One region of the Kitasatospora sp. NPDC004723 genome, then DNA from elsewhere that is predicted to be linked to it. Evidence: riboswitches for the same ligand, from Rfam matches in the RefSeq annotation. Region 1 holds a riboswitch; the other holds the start of a gene.
What was found. Region 1 has a riboswitch for glycine ahead of gcvP (aminomethyl-transferring glycine dehydrogenase). Riboswitches for the same ligand answer to the same signal wherever they lie in the genome.
Positions count from the first base shown of each region.

Region 2: it holds a riboswitch for glycine, as region 1 does, so the genes downstream of both, gcvT (glycine cleavage system aminomethyltransferase GcvT) here and gcvP (aminomethyl-transferring glycine dehydrogenase) in region 1, are expected to answer to the same signal.

Region 1 covers NZ_JBEXJT010000025.1:96,148-106,755, reverse strand. Annotated here, with positions in the region: gene ABZW10_RS23325 (DNA polymerase IV) at 1-71, shown strand, start outside; gene ABZW10_RS23320 (MFS transporter) at 209-1,699, opposite strand; gene ABZW10_RS23315 (DUF2382 domain-containing protein) at 1,856-2,989, opposite strand; glycine riboswitch at 3,205-3,308, shown strand; gene gcvP (aminomethyl-transferring glycine dehydrogenase) at 3,549-6,449, shown strand; gene ABZW10_RS23305 (DUF5999 family protein) at 6,561-6,752, opposite strand; gene ABZW10_RS23300 (hypothetical protein) at 7,143-7,763, opposite strand; gene ABZW10_RS23295 (glutamate--cysteine ligase) at 8,127-9,632, shown strand; gene ABZW10_RS23290 (CPBP family intramembrane glutamic endopeptidase) at 9,755-10,543, shown strand; gene ABZW10_RS23285 (HAD domain-containing protein) at 10,521-10,608, opposite strand, start outside.
Region 2 covers NZ_JBEXJT010000047.1:200-10,807, reverse strand. Annotated here, with positions in the region: gene ABZW10_RS31485 (Ig-like domain-containing protein) at 1-339, shown strand, start outside; gene ABZW10_RS31480 (ATP-binding protein) at 533-1,033, shown strand; gene ABZW10_RS31475 (VOC family protein) at 1,684-2,145, shown strand; gene ABZW10_RS31470 (CAP family protein) at 2,188-2,766, opposite strand; gene ABZW10_RS31465 (hypothetical protein) at 2,939-3,208, shown strand; gene ABZW10_RS31460 (hypothetical protein) at 3,205-3,534, shown strand; gene ABZW10_RS31455 (L-serine ammonia-lyase) at 3,596-4,963, opposite strand; gene glyA (serine hydroxymethyltransferase) at 5,162-6,430, opposite strand; gene gcvH (glycine cleavage system protein GcvH) at 6,514-6,897, opposite strand; gene gcvT (glycine cleavage system aminomethyltransferase GcvT) at 6,997-8,118, opposite strand; glycine riboswitch at 8,339-8,445, opposite strand; gene ABZW10_RS31435 (enhanced serine sensitivity protein SseB) at 8,624-9,427, shown strand; gene ABZW10_RS31430 (enhanced serine sensitivity protein SseB C-terminal domain-containing protein) at 9,734-10,546, shown strand.

The DNA.
Region 1 (10,608 bases):
AGCCGGCCCGGCCGCTGCCGCTGCGCGAGGGCTGGCCGGGCGCGACGGAGGAGCGGGAGGACGACGCTTAGACGCGAAGCGGCCCCACCCGGCAGGGGGGCCGGGTGGGGCCGCGTGCGTTCCGGGCCTCGGACGGTCGCGATGCCCTCGGCGACCGTCCGGGTCCGGTCCCCGCGCCCTGTCCCTGGGCGCGGGGCCGGACGCCTCGTCAGGCGTCGGTCTTCACCGGCTCCCGGCCGGAGGTCAGGTCCGCCGCCGGGCTGCCGGTGGTCACGCTGGTGACCGGCTTGACGGAGCGGATGAGGAACGGGACGGCGCCGGCCACGGCGCAGACCACGGCGGCTGTCCAGAAGGCGTGCCGGTAGGCGTCCAGGGTGGGCAGCGAGACCGGGATCGGCAGCTTCATGGTGTCGCCGGTGAGGACGGCGGCCATGACGGCGGTGCCGATCGCGCCGCCGACGGTGCGCAGCACGGCGTTCATGCCGTTGGCGATGCCGCTCTGCTCGGCCGGGACGGCGCCGTTGATGTAGGCGGGCATCGCCGAGAAGGCGAGGCCGATGCCGAGGCCGAAGATCGCCGAGGAGAGGTAGATGTCGCCCTCGTGGCTGTGCCGCAGGGCCAGGTAGGCCATCGAGACGGCGCCGAGGACGCCGCCGAGGACCAGCGGCAGGCGCGGGCCGCGGCGGGCGATCAGCAGTGCGCCGAGCGGGGCGGCGACCATCGAGCCGAGGGCGGAGGGCAGCAGCATCACGCCGGCGTGCAGCACGGTGGCGGTGAAGCCGTAGTGGGCGAGCTTCTCCGGGGTCTGGGCGAAGTTGCTGATGACCATGAAGGAGCCGTACATGCCGAAGCCGATCAGCAGGCCGGCCAGGTTGGTGAAGGCGACGGCGGGGCGCGACATCATCTTCATGTCGACCAGCGGGTGCGCGACCTTGACCTCGATGACGCCCCAGATCAGGGCGACCACGGCGGCGACGGCGAACAGGCCGAGGGTCTTGGTGGAGGTCCAGCCCCAGTGGTTGCCCTGGCTGACGGCGACCAGCAGGGCGGAGAGCCAGCCGGCGAGGGCGATCGCGCCGAGCGGGTCGGCGCCGCCGTCCTTGTCGGTGACCGGGTCGGTGGGCACCCGCAGTGCGACCAGGGCGACCGCGATCAGACCGAAGACCAGGCCCATCCAGAAGATCGACTTGTAGCTCCAGTGCTCCAGCAGCAGGCCGGTGGCGACCAGGCCGAGGCCGCTGCCGACACCCATCGAGGCGCTGATGGCGGCGACGCCGCCGGTGACCTTCTGCTTGGGCAGTTCGTCGCGGACGATGCTGATGGCGAGCGGCAGCACGCCACCGCCGGCGCCCTGCAGCACGCGGGCGACGACCAGCCAGGTGAAGGAGTGGGTGGAGACCGCGAGGGCGGAGCCCGCGACCAGGCCGCCGAGCGAGATCAGCAGCATCGGCTTGCGCCCGCGCAGGTCGCCGAAGCGGCCCAGCAGGGGGGTCAGCACGGCGGCCGACAGCAGGTTGGCCGTCATCAGCCAGGTGATGCTGGAGCCGGAGACGCTCAGTTCCTTGGCGAGCGAGGGCAGGATCGGGACGACCGCGGTCTGCACCACGCTGAACGACAGCATCGCCAGGATGAGGGCCGGCAGGACCCGGGCGCTGCTCTGCTTCTCGGCCGCGGTGGTGGGCTGTGGTGCCTCACTCACGGTTGCTTCCTCCCGTACATAGTGAATGAACTGAAGTAACCATGCAGGGGGATACTTCAGTGTGTCAAATATTCATTGGTTAAGCCTTGGTAAAAAGGAAGGACCCCGGCCGGGGGCGGCCGGGGTCCTGCGGCAGGGCGGAGCGGGAGTCCGCCGTCAGACGAGCGGGCGGTCCGGAGCGGGCCGGGCCGGGGCCGGCGCGGCGGGCGGCGGCGAGGTCGGGAAGGCCGGCGTGGCCGCGGCGTTGTCGTGGACCTCGACCTGCTCGCGCCGCAGCTCCTCGCGGACGACCTCCTCGGTGGTGTACCGCTCGACCACCAGCCGGACCCGTTCGACCGGCGCCAGGTACTTGCGGACCACCGGACGCTCCTCGCGCAGGGTGACCTCCTCCACCGCCTCGGCGATCTCCTTCTCGTCGAGCGCGGCCCGCTCGGCCTCGCCGACCGGCACCCGTTCGACCCGGACCCGCTCGCGGACCACCGGGATCCGGCGCTCCACCTGCTCGCTGGTCACGTACTTGCGCAGCTTCGCGGTGCCGATCACGTGCCACTCGGTGGTGACGTCGAGGCGCTCCTCGCGGCAGGTGATCTCCAGCGGGCCGGTGGGGGAGGAGGCGGACGGGCCGGTCTCGGGCCGCCGCGCGGGGCGCGGCTGCGGTTCGGTGGCGGGGTGGGGCGCGGTGGGCGCGGCCGGGGGAGCGGTGAAGGTCCGCACCCGGGTCTCGGGCGTGGCGTCGGCCGGCTTGTCGAGGTCGGCCGCCCGGTGGAAGGTGAGCTGCTTGGCCGGGCGCGAGGCGTCGGTGCCGCCGACCGCTCCCGTCCCGTTGGTGGCGGCCGTCCCGTTCGGGGCCCCCGTCCCGTTCGGGACGGGCGGGCTCGCGGGCGCGGCGGTGGGGCCGGTGCCCGCGGTGGTGCCGAAGTCGAGGTCGGCCGGCTTCTCCGACGGGCCCTCGCCCGGCACCGACGGCCGGCCCTCCGCCGGGGTGTCCAGCCCGTAGTAGCGGTAGAGCTGGAGCTCCTGGGCGGGCGACAGGTGCTGGCCCACGCCGAAGTCCGGTGACTCCTTCACCAGGGACTTGTCGTACGGCACCCGCAGCTCGTCGCCGGAGAACTCGCTCGTGGTCAGGGGGACGAAGGCGTCGCGGCCGAAGATGCCGGTCCGGACGGCGGCCCACTCGGGACGGCCGGTGGAGTCGTCCAGGTACACCTCGTCGATGGTGCCGATCTTGTCCCCGTTGCGGTCCACCGCCTTGTGGCCGATGAGGTCCCGGGGGTCGATGTCGGTCTGCACTCTTTTCCTCCAGTGCGGTGAGCTCGCGGAAACGCCCGCAGGACAGCGCCACTTCACACCAAAAGCCATCAAACGGGCGCGCGCGAGCGGGATGCGGCCGGACGGGCCCGGGGCTGCGCCGACCGGGGCACGGCCGCCGACAGCGGTGAAGTCGCCGAAGGACCTGACGCACCCGTGATCGCGGTGCCTCCCGCTGGTACCCTGGGCGCGACCGCCGAGCCCGCTCGGGAGAGTCCTCGACAGCGGAAGCCGCTGGTCGTGGCGCCGAAGGAGCAACTCCTCCCCGGAATCTCTCAGGCATCCGTACCGTGCGGGATAGGTCACTCTGGAAAGCAGGGCAGGATCGCGGGCGAGGGAGCCGGCGGACCCCACCCTCACCGACGGTGCAAGCCGGCGGGGCGTCCCACGGCGCTCCGCGCGGGCGAAGCTCTCAGGTCCCGATGACAGAGGGGGAGGCCTGTCGGGTTCGTCCGACCGGGCCGCTCCGCTGTTGTCCGCAGCGGCGGGGCGCCGGGCGTGCGCACCCCCGCCGGTCCGTGACCAGGAGGCCTCGACCACCATGAACGCCCAGCCGAACTCGGGACGCCCCACGACCCCCGCGACCCTCACCGAGCTCGAACAGGCCAGCCCCTTCGAGAACCGCCACATCGGCCCCGACGCCGCCGCGCAGGAGAAGATGCTGGCCCAGGTCGGGTACGCCTCGCTGGACGAGCTGGCCACCGCCGCCGTCCCCGAGGCCATCCGCTCGATCACCGCGCTCGACCTGCCCGCCGGGCGCAGCGAGGCCCAGGTCCTCGCCGAGCTGCGCGAGCTGGCCGGCCGCAACACCGTGCTCACGTCGATGATCGGCCTGGGCTACTACGGCACCTTCACCCCGCCGGTGATCCTGCGCAACGTCATGGAGAACCCGGCCTGGTACACCGCGTACACGCCGTACCAGCCGGAGATCTCGCAGGGCCGCCTGGAGGCGCTGCTCAACTTCCAGACCCTGGTCTCCGACCTGACCGGCCTGCCCACCTCCGGCTCCTCCCTGCTGGACGAGGGCACCGCGGCCGCCGAGGCGATGGCCCTGGCCCGCCGCGTCACCAAGGTCAAGGGCGGTGTCTTCCTGGTCGACGCCGAGACCCTGCCGCAGACCGTCGCGGTGATCAACACCCGCGCCGTGCCGACCGGCGTCGAGGTGGTCGTCGCCGACCTGTCCGAGGGCATCCCGGCCGAGATCGCCGAGCGCGGCGTCTTCGGCGTGCTGCTCCAGTACCCCGGCGCCACCGGCGTGGTCCGCGACCTCGCCCCGCTGATCGAGCAGGCCCACGGCCTGGGCGCGATCGTCGCCGTCGCCGCCGACCTGCTCGCCCTCACCCTGCTGAAGTCGCCGGCCGAGCTCGGTGCCGACATCGCCTGCGGCACCTCCCAGCGCTTCGGCGTGCCGATGGGCTTCGGCGGCCCGCACGCCGGCTACCTCGCGGTGCGCGCCGAGTACGCCCGCTCGCTGCCCGGCCGCCTGGTCGGTGTCTCGGTCGACGCCGACGGCAACCGCGCCTACCGGCTGGCCCTGCAGACCCGCGAGCAGCACATCCGCCGCGAGAAGGCCACCAGCAACATCTGCACCGCCCAGGTGCTGCTCGCCGTGATGGCCTCGATGTACGCCGTCTACCACGGCCCGGACGGCCTGGCCGACATCGCCCGCCGCACCCACCGCTACGCCGCCGCGCTCGCCGAGGGCCTGCGGGCCGGCGGCGTCGAGCTGCTGCACGGCGAGTTCTTCGACACCGTCACCGCGGTCGTCCCCGGCCGCGCCGCGGAGATCGCCGCCGCCGCCCGCGCCAACGGCATCAACGTCTTCCAGGACGGCGCGGACCGGATCTCGGTCTCCACCGACGAGACCACCACCCGCGAGCACCTGGCGGGCGTCTGGGCCGCGTTCGGCGTCGAGGGCGTCGAGGTCGCGGAGGGCGCCGACGCGCTGCCCGCCGCGCTGCTGCGCGAGGACGAGTACCTCACCCACCCGGTCTTCCACAGCCACCGCTCGGAGACCGCCATGCTGCGCTACCTGCGCCGCCTGTCGGACCGGGACTACGCGCTGGACCGCGGCATGATCCCGCTGGGCTCCTGCACCATGAAGCTCAACGCGACCACCGAGATGGAGTCGGTGACCTGGCCGGAGTTCGGCCAGCTGCACCCCTTCGCCCCGGTCGACCAGGCCGAGGGCTTCCTCACCCTGATCCGCGGTCTGGAGCGGCAGCTGGTCGAGGTGACCGGCTACGACGCCGTCTCCATCCAGCCGAACGCCGGTTCCCAGGGCGAGCTGGCCGGCCTGCTGGCCGTGCGCGCCTACCACCACGCCAACGGCGACACCCAGCGCGACGTCTGCCTCATCCCGTCCTCCGCGCACGGCACCAACGCCGCCTCCGCGGTGATGGCCGGCATGCGCGTGGTCGTGGTCAAGACCCTGGTCGACGGCGACGTCGACGTCGAGGACCTGAAGGCCAAGATCGAGCAGCACCGCGACAGCCTCGCCGTGCTGATGGTCACCTACCCGTCCACCCACGGCGTGTACGAGACCCAGATCACCGAGATCTGCGGCCTGGTGCACGAGGCCGGCGGCCAGGTGTACGTCGACGGCGCCAACCTGAACGCGCTGGTCGGCCTGGCCAAGCCGGGCAAGTTCGGCGCGGACGTCTCGCACCTGAACCTGCACAAGACCTTCTGCATCCCGCACGGCGGCGGCGGCCCGGGCGTCGGCCCGGTGGCGGTGCGCGAGCACCTCGCGCCGTACCTGCCCAACCACCCGCTCCAGGCGGAGGCCGGTCCGGCCACCGGTGTCGGCCCGATCTCGGCCGCCCCGTGGGGCTCGGCGGGCATCCTGCCGATCTCCTGGTCGTACGTCCGGCTGATGGGCGGCGAGGGCCTCAAGCGCGCCACCCAGGTCGCGGTGCTGAACGCCAACTACATCGCCAAGCGGCTGGCCCCGCACTTCCCGGTGCTCTACACCGGCCCCGGCGGCCTGGTGGCGCACGAGTGCATCATCGACCTGCGCCCGCTCACCAAGGACACCGGCGTGACGGTGGACGACATCGCCAAGCGCCTGATCGACTACGGCTTCCACGCGCCGACCATGTCGTTCCCGGTGGCCGGCACGCTGATGATCGAGCCGACCGAGTCCGAGGACCTCTACGAGATCGACCGCTTCTGCGACGCGATGATCGAGATCCGGGCCGAGATCGACAAGGTCGGTTCGGGCGAGTGGGCGGCGGAGGACAACCCGCTGCACAACGCCCCGCACACCGCGGCCGAGCTGGCCGGCGACTGGGCGCACGGCTACACCCGTCAGGAGGCGGTCTTCCCGGCCGGCGTGAACCCGGCGGACAAGTACTGGCCCCCGGTCAGCCGCATCGACGGCGCGTACGGCGACCGCAACCTGGTCTGCTCCTGCCCGCCGCTGGACGAGTACGGCGTCTGACACGCAGGGCGTCCGGCACCCGACCGGTGCACGGCACACGGCAGGGCCCCGGCGGATCCGTCCGCCGGGGCCCTGCCCGTCGCGCTCGTTCCCCTGCGGCGTCCCGGCGGCTCAGACCGCGCTCGCGGCCGGACGGCGCGGGGCGATCACCCGGCCGTCGGGCAGCAGTTCACCGGTGTCCTCGAACAGCAGGACGCCGTTGCAGAGCAGGCTCCACCCCTGCTCCGGGTGACAGGCCACCGGGACGGCGGCCTCGCGGTCCTCGGACTCGGCCGACGGGCACTCAGGACGGTGCTGGCACATACGCGTACCCTCGCTTCGCTCTGCGATCCTCCCCGTGACGCGGTGTCGCCGGTGGCCGGCGGGCGTCGCCGCGGTGGTCGGATTCTGTCCGGGCGCCGGGCCAGGTGTGGACCGGCGCTCATGTGGGTAGGACAGGAGGTCCTTCCACGCTGGTTCCCAGTGTCGGCATCCGGGGGCGCGAGCGCAGCGATTTCGTGACATGCGCCACAACCCCCGGGCAGAGATCACCCGTTCAGGTGGTCGGGGGCCGTCGGCGGCACCGGACGGGCCATCCGGCGGACGACCCGGAAGGGCCATGCCGGATGACCCGTCCGGATCGGCCGTCCGAGTGACGGTGGGTCGGGCGACGGGTCGCAGGACGGGTCGGGCGGGGGTTCCGCGGGCCGGCCCTCAGTGCGCCCCGGAGGCGAGCCGGGCGGAGTCCGTCGCGCCGAGCAGCAGCGGACGGGGGTCGATCGTGGTCCGGGCGACCGGCGTGCGGGCCAGCAGCGGCAGCAGTTCGACGGCCGGGTGGGCGCGGTGCGCGGTGACGCCCATCGGTGCCGGGGCCAGCGGGATCAGCAGGTCGGTGCCGGGGGCGCCGTCCGGGCTGTGCAGCCACAGGGCCGTCGCGTACTGACCGGGGAAGGTCAGCAGCCGCGGCTGGCAGCGGAACCGGGCGGACTGGGCGAGCTGCCAGGCCTCGCGCAGCGCCCGGAGCGTGGAGTCCAGGTACGGACCGGCGGTGAAGTGGGAGAAGGTGTGGCCCTCCGCCCCCTGCACCACTTCGGCGGCGGCGGCCACCTCGGTGCCGTCCTTGATGAGGAAGCGCCACCCCGTCCGCCGGGCGGCGGCGAGTTCGGCCCGCGGCCCCTCCAGGACGTGGACGGCTAGCGGGTGCGCGGGGAGGAGCGGCCCGGTCGGATGACGCAGCGCGGCGGCGGCGGGTTGGCGCAGCGCGGTCTCCGAGTCGAGCGCGGCGAGAACCGCGCGCAGGGCACTGGGCGGGGGCTGGGGGGTCTGCAGAGTCATGGCAAGGTCGCCTCTCCGTGCGAGATCGGCGTGCGAGTGCGGCATACCGGCATGGCTGGTGCGTCGGCGGTGACGGGACCTGGGCCTTGTCCGGTTGGGCAGGATCGCGGTGCCGGCGCGGCCGTTGTCGCCGGATCTCGCGGCGATGGGCGGTCGGGCCGTGGCGCAGTGCGAATTCTACTCGAACAGGTGCACAGGGTGACCTGTTTATCACAGGCGGTGGCGCCGGGCAAGTCGGCAGATGCGCTGAAACAGCATCAGTTTCCTTGCAATGCAAGCCAATCGAAGCTTTCGGGTATCGATCTTCGGGGTGGGCATGATGCTTGCACGGTCGGGGGCCGGCCGGCTCTTGAGGAGGAGACCATGGGCGAGAAGGTCGTGGCGACCCGGGCGGACCTTTCGGACCGGCAGATGTACCGGCGCAAGCTCCAGTCCTGCCTGGACGCGCTCGGCCGGATGCTGCGCGAGGACCGCTTCGACCGTCCCAAGGGCGTCCTGGGCGTGGAGATCGAGCTCAACCTCGCCGACGAGCAGGGCCTGCCGTTGCTGAACAACGCCCAGGTGCTCACCTCGATCGGCTCCGCCGACTTCCAGACCGAGCTCGGCCGCTTCAACATCGAGGTCAACATCGCGCCGCACCGGCTCTTCGGGCACGTCTTCGAGGAGCTGCGCGAGGAGCTCGACACCGGGCTGAAGTACGCCGACCGGCGGGCCGCCGAGGCCGGTGCGCGGATCGTGATGGTGGGCATCCTGCCGACCCTGGAGCTCGACCACACCGGGCTCGACGCGATGTCCCACAACCAGCGCTACAGCCTGCTCAGCGACCAGATCCTGGCCGCCCGCGGCGAGGACATCACGCTGGACATCGAGGGCGTCGAACACCTCCAGCTGGAGTCGATCACCATGGTGGCCGAGGCCGCCGCGACCTCGCTCCAGCTGCACCTCCAGGTGACGCCGCAGCGGTTCTCCTCGGTGTGGAACGCCGCCCAGGCGATCTGCGGGCCGCAGCTCGCGCTCGGCGCCAACTCGCCGTTCCTGTTCGGGCGGGAGCTGTGGCGGGAGACCCGGCCGGTGCTCTTCCAGCAGGCCTGTGACACCCGTTCGGCGGAGCTCAAGGCGCAGGGCGTGCGCCCGATCACCTGGTTCGGCGAGCGCTGGGTGGACTCGGCGTACGACCTGTTCGAGGAGAACCTGCGGTACTTCCCGGCGCTGCTGCCGATCTGCGACGACGAGGACCCGGCCAAGGTGCTGGCCTCCGGCGGTGTGCCGCGGCTGGCCGAGATGCGGCTGCACAACGGCACCATCTACCGCTGGAACCGGCCGGTCTACGACGTCAGCGGCGGGGTGCCGCACCTGCGGGTGGAGAACCGGGCGCTGCCCGCCGGGCCGACCGTGGCCGACACGCTCGCCAACGCGGCGTTCTACTACGGCGTGGTGCGGGTGCTGGCAGAGCAGCCCCGGCCGATCTGGACCAGGCTGCCGTTCGAGCGGGCCGACGAGAACTTCCAGCAGGCGGCCCGGTACGGCGTCGACGCGGTGTTCCAGTGGCCGCGGCAGGGCCGGGCCGGGCGCGGCGGCGGGCTGACCACCGTTTCCGCCGTCGACCTGGTGCTCAACGAACTGCTCCCGATGGCCTACCAGGGCCTGGACGCGTGGGGTGTGGAGCCGGCCGACCGGGACCGCTACCTCGGCATCATCGAGCAGCGCTGTCTGCGCCGCGTCAACGGGGCGTCCTGGCAGGTCGCGACCTTCCACCGGCTGCGCGAGCAGTACGGGATGGACCGGTCGGCCGCGCTGGCGGCGATGACCCGGCGGTACATGGAGCACATGCGCGGCGGCGAGCCGGTGCACACCTGGCCGGTGGGGTAGGACCCCCGGGCCCGCCGGGCGCGCTGTGGAAGGATGATCGCTCCGGTCCGCCGACGGCCGCCCGCCGGCGCCGGAGCGCCGTCCGTCCGCCGTCCGTCCGCCGCCCGTGCTGGAGCACCCCCGTGACGACCGTCCCGACCGTACCGGAGACCGCGAAGCCGACCCGCCGCCTGCTCGGGGCGGAGCTGCTGATCGTCCTCGGCCTCTCGCTCGGGGCGAGCGGCATCAGCGCGCTGATCAGCTTCACCGGCTCGCTCACCGAGACGGTGAAGCTGGGCCAGCAGGTGGCCACCCTGAACGGCTCGCGCGCCCCCGGCCGGCCCTGGCTGGACCTGGTCTGGCAGCTCTACTACATCGGCCGCGGACTGATGCCGGTCGCGCTCGTCGGCTACCTGCTGGTGCGCGAGGGCGCGGCGCTGCGGGTGCTCGGCTTCGACCTCCGGCGGAAGCTGTCCGACCTCGGCCGCGGCGCGGCCGTCGCGGCGGCGATCGGCGGCTCCGGGCTGGCGCTCTACCTGGTCTCGCAGGCGGCCGGCTACAACCTGACGGTCGCCCCGTCCGGGCTGCCGGACGTCTGGTGGCGGATCCCGGTGCTGCTGCTGTCGGCCTGGCAGAACGCGATCCTGGAGGAGGTCGTCGTCCTCGGCTACCTGCTGCGCCGGCTGGGGCAGCTGGGCTGGTCGTGGCCGGCGCAGCTGGTGGCGAGCTCGCTGCTGCGCGGCTCGTACCACCTGTACCAGGGGGTCGGCGGGCTGGTCGGCAACATGGTGATGGGCGCGGTGTTCTGCCTGCTGTACCGGCGGTGGGGGCGGGTGATGCCGCTGGTGGTGGCGCACGCGCTGATCGACACGGTGGCGTTCGTCGGGTACGCGCTGCTCGCCGGGCACGTCAGCTGGCTGCCCACCGGCTGATCCGGGGCAGCGGCCCTGGGCGCGGCGGGCCGGACAGCAGCCGGTCGACGTGGTGGCGTTCGAGG
Region 2 (10,608 bases), on a different contig from region 1:
GTCATGTCCAAGGAGGGTGTGGTGCGGATGCAGTCCAGCACCCTGCCCGGGATGACCGGCGACCCCTACGACCTCCAGGTCCCGCACTCCATGCGGCTCACCGACTCGGGCACCTATGTGCACGGCAACTACTGGAGCGACGCCTTCGGCAAGGACAACGTCAGCCATGGCTGCGTGGGCCTGAAGGACGTCAACGGCGGCGGCTCGGGCACCTCGGCGGGCAAGTTCTACGACGGCTCGCTGATCGGGGACGTCGTCACCGTGCAGAACTCCAGCCGCGGCCAGGTGGCGCCGGACAACGGCCTCAGTGGCTGGAACCTCGACTGGAGCGCCTGGTAGCCGCAGCGCCCGCCCACCCGCGGCCCGCCGTGACCCGGACCTGCCCGAACGCGGGTTCGGGTTGCACGCGGCATATGCCGAAACACCCGTGATCGTTTGCTCATTGTCCGTACGCGGCCGCTTGCGTTCCGCAATGATGGGGCGCATGGCGGGTTGGGGCGAAACAGATCAGTCATCACTTCCGGGATCCAGCTTGGTCGCTGACGCGTCGTGGGCACCGTTCCAGGACGCCCTCGCGGCCCTGGAGCGGCTCAGCTCCGACGAGCTGGAGCAGTTGTACGTCGGGAAGCTGTGCGACCGGGAGGCGCCGCGCGAGGTGCGGTTGCCGTCCCGGCCGGCCACCGGCCCGTTGGCGCGGCGGCTGGTGCTCGCGGCCCTGGAGAACTGGGACCTGCACCAGCACCTGGAGGTCGGCGAGTTACTCACCAGCGAGCTCGTCGCCAATGCGCTGCGGCATGCTGCCGGTCGGACCATCGGACTGCACGTGGCGCGCAAGCCGGGCTGGGTCCGGGTGGAGGTGCGGGACTCCTCGCGGGCGCTGCCGTGCATGATCCTGGCGGAGCCGCTGCCGGCCAACGAGCGCGGGCGCGGGCTCCAGGTGGTCGACGACCTGGCGGACCGCTGGGGCGCCGACCTGCTGCCGCGCGGCAAGGGCGTCTGGTTCGAGCTGAAGGTCCGCGACCGGGCGGTCTGAGCCATCCGGTCCGGGAGGGGCCGGGATGGTCCGGGAGGGCCCTGGGCGGTCCGGGAAAACACGCGGGGCCCCCGAATTCACCGTGGTCCGGTGGCTGGGGGCCCCTGCAGGTCATCGCGCCGGCCAAGGGGGTGCGTGCCGCGCGATGGGTGTCGGCCGTGCCAGGTCGGGCCGGCCGAAGTCATCGTCGCCCAGGGCGCGCGCCAGTCGCTGGCGCCCGCCGTCGGACAACTCGACTATCGCACGGATCTCAGCATGTGGGCAAACCAGGCGGCTTCGATTTCAAGGTTTGTAACTTAGTTCACCTTGGGAATTTGCATAGGTTCATGCCGGCGCCTGAGATTATTCATGATCGACACTATTTTCCATGCTCGGCGGCCAGGCTCGCACGGGGTCCGGAGAGCGGGCATCGCGGGACTCCTTGATCATTTCGATTCTCCCGAAACGGCAGGTCCGGATCATGTCCCTGCGGCGGGCGGCGGGCGGCGGGCGGCGGGCGGCGGGCGGCGGGCGGAGGCGGACGCGGCCTTCCCGGGCCTGCTCGCCGCCGTTCTCGGCCCGCGGCCCTTGACCTGAAGCCGACTTCAGCTCCTACGGTCCTCTTCAGACCGCCGGTGATCGGCCGGCGGCGTCCATCGAGGGGATCCGTCATGACCGGCACCGACAGCGTCGTTCCCGACCGCTACCGCTACGCGGTCGTCCCGCACATCATGGTCGGCGACGCCGCCGCCGCGATCGACTTCTACGTGAAGGCCTTCGGGGCGCGTGAGGACTTCCGGCTCGACGCGCCCGGCGGCGGCATCCTGCACGCGGAGATCAGCATCGGGCAGTCCGTCCTGATGCTGGGCGACACCGGCGACAGCGCCCCGTTCGCCGCCCCGACCGCGCTCGGCGGAACCAGCGTCGCCCTGCACGTCTTCGTCCCCGACGTCGACGCCCTCGCCGAGCGCGCCGAGGCCGCCGGCGCGGAGGTCCTCCAGCCGCCGACGGACATGTTCCACGGCGACCGCACCGCCATCCTCAGGGACCCCTCGGGCCATGTGTGGGTCTTCCTGACCCACCTGGAGAACCCCTCGCTGGACGAACTCCACCGCCGCATGTCCGCCGGCTGACGGCCGCGGGCGGGCTCGCCCGCGGGCCGGAGCCGGCCCGGGTCAGCCGCGCGGCGGCAGGACGTTGGCGGCGTACTCGGGCGAGACGTTGCCCGGCGGGTTGTAGTCGCAGACGACGTAGGTCTCGTACCAGGTGTCGCCGCGGCCGTAGGCGCGGGCGCAGCCGAGGCGGGTGGAGGACTTCCAGACCACCTGGGTGAACAGGCCGGTCGCGGCGGAGTAGCCGGGGTTGCCGTAGTCGTAGTTCCCGGCCTGCGCGTACCAGGCGTCGACGGCCCGGCGGCAGCCGGCGCGGTCGGGGGTGCTGGAGGCGAACCAGGACTGGTTCTCGCCGTACGCGGGGTCGAGCCCGGCGTGGCCGCCGGAGAGGCGCTCGTACGTCGACAGCCGGGCGGCGCGGCTCTTCGCGTACTCCTGGACGGCGGGGTCCAGGGCCAGCGCCGGGACGCCGTGCCGGGCGCGGTACTCGTTGTGGGCGCGCAGGCAGTCGTCGGCGAAGGCCGCGTCGGTGGCGTCCGGCAGCGCGGCGCGGGCCGCGGCGGGGGTGGTGGCGGCCGCGCCGAGGACGGCGGCCAGCAGCAGGGTGGTGAGGGTGCGGACACCGGTTCGGGTGTGCTTCATCCGCGCTCCGGGGGCTCGTGGGAGTGGTGTTGCGGCCACGATGGCAGTCGGCCGGAACTGGGGACGGGCCCTCCGGGTGTGGTTCACCCGGGCGAGTGAGTAGTCCGACCGTCGCACGTCCCGTGGTGACTACAGTGGAGTCCGGTCGACCGCCACCGCAGCAGGAGGACCGATGACCGCACAGCCGGTGGAACCGCATCGCACCCGTCCGCGCACTCAGGACGAGATCGGGGCCGCGTTGCCGCCATCCCAACGGATGGCCTTCTACCGGGACATGGGCTCGGCGGACGAACACGAGATCGCCGGCGTGCTGCGCCGCTGGCGGCTCCGGCTGGAGCTCTACGGCGACCCGGCGACCGCCCGCACCCACGCCGAGGTCCAGCAGGGTGCCGCCCCCGGCCGGGCCCTCTCCGCCGTCCTGCGCGAGCGAGAGCGCCCGTGAGTGACTGGGACGATCCGTACGACGGCGACGAGGAACACGACCCGATCGTGCTGTCACCCCAGGTCGAGGCGGTGTTCGATTTCGCGGTGACACCACCGGACGTCGTCTCGGCGATCGCCGCGTTCCTGGTGGGCCTGCGCGAGACGCTGGACGGCGGCCCGCATCCCGACCACGCCGAGGCCGTTCCCGGGCTCCCCGGCGCCTACACCGCTCCGCTGGCCCACGATCTCGGGCTGGTCCAGTACCACGCGACCGGGACCCCGCACGGGCCCGGCTTCTACGTCGCCCGGATCGTGCGGACGGACGCCTACCCCGAGGAGTTCTGAGTCCGGAAACGGCGGCGCCCCCGCCGGGAGGGCAGGGGCGCCGTACCGGCCGGGTGCGGGATCAGCACTCGATGACGTTGACGGCGAGGCCGCCGCGCGAGGTCTCCTTGTACTTGATCTTCATGTCGGCGCCGGTCTCCTTCATGGTCTTGATCGCCTTGTCGAGGGAGACGTGGTGGCGGCCGTCGCCGCGCAGGGCCATCCGGGCGGCGGTGACGGCCTTGACCGACGCCATGCCGTTGCGCTCGATGCAGGGGATCTGGACCAGGCCGCCGACCGGGTCGCAGGTGAGGCCGAGGTTGTGCTCGATGCCGATCTCGGCGGCGTTCTCGACCTGCTCCGGGCTGCCGCCGAGGACCTCGGCGAGGCCGCTGGCGGCCATCGAGCAGGCGGAGCCGACCTCGCCCTGGCAGCCGACCTCGGCGCCGGAGATGGAGGCGTTCTCCTTGAAGAGCATGCCGATCGCGCCGGCGGAGAGCAGGAAGCGGACGATGCCGTCCTCGTCGGCGCCCGGGATGAAGTTCAGGTAGTAGTGCAGGACGGCGGGGATGATGCCGGCCGCGCCGTTGGTCGGGGCGGTGACCACCCGGCGGCCGGAGGCGTTCTCCTCGTTGACCGCCATCGCGTAGAGGGTCACCCACTCCATCGCGTTGGCCGGGCCGATGCCCTCGGCGCGCAGCGCGCGGGCGGCCGCGGCGGCGCGGCGGCGCACCTTGAGGCCGCCGGGGAGTATGCCCTCGCGGGACATGCCGGCCCGGACGCACTCCTGCATGACCCGCCAGATCTCCAGCAGGCCGGCGCGGATCTCCTCCTCGGTGCGCCAGGCCTTCTCGTTCTCCAGCATCAGGCCGGAGATCGACAGGCCGGTCTCCCGGGTGAGCCGCAGCAGTTCCTCGCCGGTGCGGAAGGGGTACTTCAGTGCGGTGTCGTCGGGCTTGACCCGGTCCGCGCCGATCGCGTCCTCGTCGACGACGAAGCCGCCGCCGACCGAGTAGTAGGTCTTCTCCAGCACGGTCGAGCCGTCGGCCCGGAAGGCCCACAGCGTCATGCCGTTGGCGTGGTACGGCAGCGAGCGGCGCCGGTGCAGCACCAGTTGGGTGTCGGGGTCGAAGTCGATGGCGTGCACGCCGAGCAGGTGGATCCGCTTCTCGGCGGTGATCCGCTCGACGTCGCGGTCGGCCTGGTCGACGTCGATGGTGCGCGGGGAGGCGTTCTCCAGGCCCAGCAGCACCGCCTTCGGGGTGCCGTGGCCGTGGCCGGTGGCGCCGAGCGAGCCGTACAGCTCGGCGCGGACGGCCGTCACCTCGGTCAGCAGGCCCTCCGACTTCAGGCGGCGGGCGAACATCCGGGCTGCGCGCATCGGCCCGACGGTGTGGGAGCTGGAGGGACCGATGCCGATGGAGAAGAGGTCGAAGACGCTGATGGCCACGGAGGGACGTCCTTGTCTGGTCTCGTGGGTGGTGCCGGCAGGGAGGGGAGGACGGCGGTGGCGGGAGGGTGGGTCGGGCGAGGGCGGGCGGCTGACACGGGTCGGGGCACCGCGCGCACTCTCCAGTGTGCGCGGTGCCCCGGAATCCCCGGTGTCCGGGCGGGGTGAGCCCGGTCACCGGCCGCCGAACGGCGGGACCTACAGGTTGGGGTAGAGCGGGTACTTCTCGGCCAGGGCGGTGACCCGGGCCTTGAGCGCCTCGGCGGTGCCCTCGTCGAAGGCCGGCTTCAGGGCCTCGGCGATGATGTCGGCGACCTCGCGGAAGTCCTCGGCCTGGAAGCCGCGGGTGGCGAGCGCCGGGGTGCCGATCCGCAGGCCGGAGGTGACCATCGGCGGGCGCGGGTCGTTCGGGATGGCGTTGCGGTTGACGGTGATGCCGACCTCGTGCAGACGGTCCTCGGCCTGCTGGCCGTCGAGCCGGCTGTTGCGCAGGTCGACCAGGACGAGGTGCACGTCGGTGCCGCCGGACAGCACGGAGACGCCGGCCTCGGTGACGTCGGCCTGCAGCAGGCGCTCGGCGAGGATCCGGGCGCCGTCCAGGGTGCGCTGCTGGCGCTCCTTGAACTCCTCCGAGGCGGCGACCTTGAAGGCGACGGCCTTGCCGGCGATGACGTGCTCCAGCGGGCCGCCCTGCTGGCCGGGGAAGACCGCGGAGTTGATCTTCTTGGCGTGCTCGGCCTTGGAGAGGATGACGCCGCCGCGCGGGCCGCCCAGGGTCTTGTGGGTGGTGGTGGTGACCACGTCCGCGAACGGCACCGGGTTGGGGTGCAGGCCCGCGGCGACCAGGCCGGCGAAGTGCGCCATGTCGACCATCAGCAGCGCGCCGACCTCGTCGGCGATCCGGCGGAACTCGGCGAAGTCGAGCTGGCGCGGGTAGGCGGACCAGCCGGCGATGATCAGCTGCGGGCGGTGCTCCTTGGCGAGGCGCTCGACCTCGGCCATGTCGACCTGGCTGGTCTTGTCGTCCACGTGGTACGGCACCACGTTGTAGAGCTTGCCGGAGAAGTTGATCTTCATGCCGTGGGTCAGGTGGCCGCCGTGGGCCAGGTTCAGGCCCAGGATGGTGTCGCCCGGCTTGATCAGCGCGAACATCGCGGCGGCGTTGGCCTGCGCGCCGGAGTGCGGCTGGACGTTGGCGTGCTCGGCGCCGAACAGCGCCTTGATGCGGTCGATCGCGATCTGCTCGACCACGTCGACGTGCTCGCAGCCGCCGTAGTAGCGGCGACCGGGGTAGCCCTCGGCGTACTTGTTGGTCAGCACCGAGCCCTGGGCCTCCATGACCGCCACCGGGGCGAAGTTCTCGGAGGCGATCATCTCCAGGGTGGTCTGCTGGCGGTGCAGCTCGGCGTCGACCGCGGCGGCGATCTCCGGGTCGAGGGCGTGCAGGGACTGGTTCAGAACCGTCATGGTGGGGTCTTCCCGGGAGGAGGCGGGGCAGAGGGGGGCCGGCAGCGGGGCGGCCGTGGTGCGACGGCCGCCCCGGCGGTGGCTCAGGCCGAGGGGTTGGTGAGCGCGGTGTACTCGTCGGCGGTCAGCAGCTTGCCGGTCGACTCGATGCGGACCTTGAACAGCCAGCCACCCTCGAACGGCTCGCTGTTGACCAGGCTGTTGTCGTCGGAGACGGCCTCGTTGACCTCGGTGACCTCACCGGTCACCGGCGAGAACAGGTCGCTGACCGACTTGGTCGACTCCAGCTCGCCACAGGTCTCGCCGGCGGTCACGGTGTCGCCGACCTCGGGGAGCTGCACGTACACGATGTCGCCGAGGGCGTCGGCGGCGTGCTTGGTGATGCCGATCGTGGCGACCTCACCGGCCTCGGAGGTGGTCAGCCACTCGTGCTCGTCGGTGTACTGCAGGTGCTGGGGGTTGCTCATGGCGTCATTCTCCAGGATGGGAAGCGGGTACGACGAAGCGGCCCGGCGCGCGGACCTGCCTCGCGTGGGGAACAGCGGGAAACCGGTGGGGGAGGGGCGTCAGCGGGCGCGCTTGTAGAACGGCAGCGCCACGACCTGGACCGGCTCGTGCTTGCCGCGCACGTCCACCGCGACGGTGGTGCCGGGGGCGGCGTGGGCCGCGTCCACGTAGGCCATCGCGATCGGCTTCTCCAGCGTGGGGGAGGGCGCGCCGGAGGTGATCCGGCCGATCGCCTCGCCGTCGGTGGAGACCACGGTGTACTCGGCGCGCGGCACGCGCTTGCCCTCGGAGACCAGGCCGACCAGCACCCGCGGCGCCTTGGCCTCGGCCTCGGCGGCGGCCCGCTCCAGGGCCTTGCGGCCGACGAAGGCGCCCTCGTTGGTGGTCTTGTCGAAGCGGACGACCCGGCCCAGGCCCGCGTCGAACGGGGTCAGGTCGGTGGACAGCTCGTGGCCGTACAGCGGCATGCCGGCCTCCAGGCGCAGCGTGTCGCGGCAGGACAGGCCGCAGGGGATCAGACCGCGCCCGGTGCCGGCCTCGGTCAGCGCCTGCCAGATGTGCTCGGCGTCGCCCGGGTTGCAGAAGATCTCGAAGCCGTCCTCGCCGGTGTAGCCGGTGCGGGCGAGCAGCACGTCGCGGCCGGCCACCTGGGCCGGGAGGATCGCGTAGTACTTCAGGCCGGGCAGGTCGGCCTCGGTGGTGTCGGCCAGGATCCCGGTGGACTCCGGGCCCTGCACGGCGATCAGCGCGTAGGCGTCGCGGTCGTCGGAGACGACGGCGTTGAAGCCCTTGGCACGGGCGATCAGCTCGTCCAGCACCAGCTGGGCGTTGGAGGCGTTGGCGACGACCAGGAAGGCGTCCTCGCGCAGGCGGTAGACGATCAGGTCGTCCAGGATGCCGCCGTCCTCGGCGCAGATCATGGTGTAGCGGGCGCGCAGCACGCCGAGCGCGGAGACGAAGCCGACCAGGGCGTGGTCCAGCATCTCGCCGGCCTGCGGGCCGGTGACGGTGATCTCGCCCATGTGGGAGAGGTCGAACAGGCCGGCCTTGGTGCGGACGGCGAGGTGCTCCTCGCGCTCGCTGCCGTAGCGCAGCGGCATGTCCCAGCCGGCGAAGTCGGTCATGGTGGCGCCGAGGGCGCGGTGCAGCGCGTCGAGCGCGGTGAGGCGGAGGGACGACATGGCCAGGAACTCCTCGGTCGGGGCACTCAGGGGTGCGCGCGCCGGGACCGGCCCTGTCTCGGGGGCGGCGGACCCTGCGCGCGGGCATGCGGCGGCTGGGTCTCCCCATCTGTCGTCGTACCTGAGAGCTTCACCGTCCACTGCCCTGTAGGGGAACAGCATGGCGGCTTGCACCGTGGGTGGGCGGACGGCAGGGCCGTACGCCGCTTTCCAGATGTGCCTAACCCGTGCGGTAGGGGTGCCTGAGAGATTCCGGGGAGGACTTGCTCCTTCGGCGCCGGCTGTGCCGCCTGGACGGGGCACTCCGGACTCTCCCGCGCGGGTTCGAGCGGCCGGTATGGAGTTGGCGGGGCCTGGGTGGATGCCACCGCAGACGCGCACATCATGGCACGTCCGCCGGGACAAGGGGAGAGGGGGTTGCGTCACGTCGGGCCTGGCGGCCCGGGGCGGGGTGCCGAAACGCTAGGCTGCGGGCATCGGCGAGCAGAGGACGGTACGGCGGCGCATGGGGTACCCGGTGGAGCAGCAGGGGTGGGACGGGGCCGAGTCGGCGCCGCCGGGAGGCGCGTGGCCGGCCAACGAGCTGGAGCAGGTGCTCACCGCCGCGCTCGGCGACCCCGGTGCGACCCCGCGGGTGATCGAGGTGCTGGCGCGCAGCCAGGTGTGGATCCCGCTGCCGTCGGGCGGCGGCCCGCAGGGGCAGTCGCTGGACCTGCCGACGATCGAACTGGCCGGCGACCCCTATGTCCCGGTGTTCTCCTCGCAGGAGGTGTTCGTCCAGCAGGCTCCCGGGATGGCGTTCGCGGTCGCCCCGGTGTGGGAGTTCGCCCGTGGTCTGCCGCTGGGCGTGGGCATCGCCGTCAACCCCGAGGCGGCGGTGGGCATCCCGGTGCCGCCGGAGGGCGTGGCGGAGCTGCGCCGCGGGCCGCGCGAGGACCGCTGGGCCGACGCCCCGGACGCCGTGCAGGCTCCGGGCGGCGGCCGGGTGGCGCTGCGCGAGCCGGTGCCGGGGGAGGACCCGGAGGCGTTCCTGGCCGCCTGCCGCGCGGAACTCGCGGCGCTGCCGGGAGTGCTGACCGCCCGGCGGGCGCTGGCGAGCGTCGAGGGCGAGCCGACCGTGATGTTCGTGGGCGTCCAGCTGGATCCGGGGGCCCCCGCCGACCCGGCTGCGGTGAACGAGGGATTGGGCCGCGCACTGGGAACCGCACCGCTTCCCGGAGGCGTCCACCTCGTACTGCTCGACCTCGCGGACGATCCGGTGGTCGACTGGTTGGTGAACCGGGTCGCGCCCTTCTACGTGCGGGGCTGACCCGGCCCCGGCCGTCCGTCCGGCAGCCGTCGGACGGGGTGCGGGCGGGGAGGCGGTGCGGACCCTGGCACGGTGGCGTGGCGGCGGTCGGTGGCCGCCCCATAGGGTGCGTGCTGACGGCCGCCGGGCCGCCGGTGACGGACGAGGAACGAAGAAGCGCAGCGAGGTGGGCGCATGAGTGCGGGATCGGTAGCTGGCGGTGCACCGGGGCCCTGGGGCCAGGCGCCCACCGGACGCCCGGATCCGGGCGCGCTGGAGCGCGCGCTGCGCGAGGTGGCGCCGGAGCGCTACGAGGCCTACGAGACGATGCTGCACGCGCTCGCCGAGGGCCGGGTCTGGATGCTGCTCTGGCACGGCACGCCGGGCAGCGCGGACGCCCAGTACGGGAACATGGAGATCAGCGGCCACGGCTACGCGCCGGCCGTCACCTCGCCCGAGCAGCTGGCGGCGTCCGGCTGGGCGCGGGCGCACGAGGTGATCTCCGGCCGGGAGATCGCGGCCTCGCTGTACCGGACCCGGTGGGGCCTGTGGCTGAACCCGCACGCCCCGGGCGGCGGGGTGGGCGTGCCGTGGGCGGACCTGCGCCGGGTCGCCGCGGGCCTGGACCGGCTGCCGGCCGGGCCGCTGAAGCTGAGCGAGCCGCAGGTGCCGGCGCAGCAGTTCTTCGCGCTGCTGGAGCGCCAGGCGGTCGAGGTGCGCGCGGTGAGGGCGCTGCGCCGGGCCTGGGTGCGGCCGTCGGTGGGCGAACCGTACCTGGCGATCGGCCTGGACCTGTACGAGAGTTCGCCGCCCACGGTGGAGGCGGTGCGGGCGCTGATGCAGCGGGCGATCGCGGTCGCGCCGGAGGGGCTGGCGGTCTCGACGGTCGCGATGGCGGACGAGTACGACCCGGTGGCGCTGTGGATGCGGGCCAACGCGCGCCCGTTCTACGACCGGGAGGCGGCCGGGCACGGCCGGCCGGCGACGGGGCCGTACCCGCCGGTGCCGCCGCCGTACACCGCGCAGCAGGGGCCGGCCCAGGGGCACGGCTTCGGCTACGGCACGCATCCGCCGGCGCAGGGCTGGCCGGGGCAGCAGCCGCCGCCGCAGCAGCCGTGGCCCGGCTACCCCGGTCGCTAGGGCCTCTCTTTCGGATCACGCCGGGCGGTCGCCGCCGGAGCACGCACCTCGCCGGCTTGTCG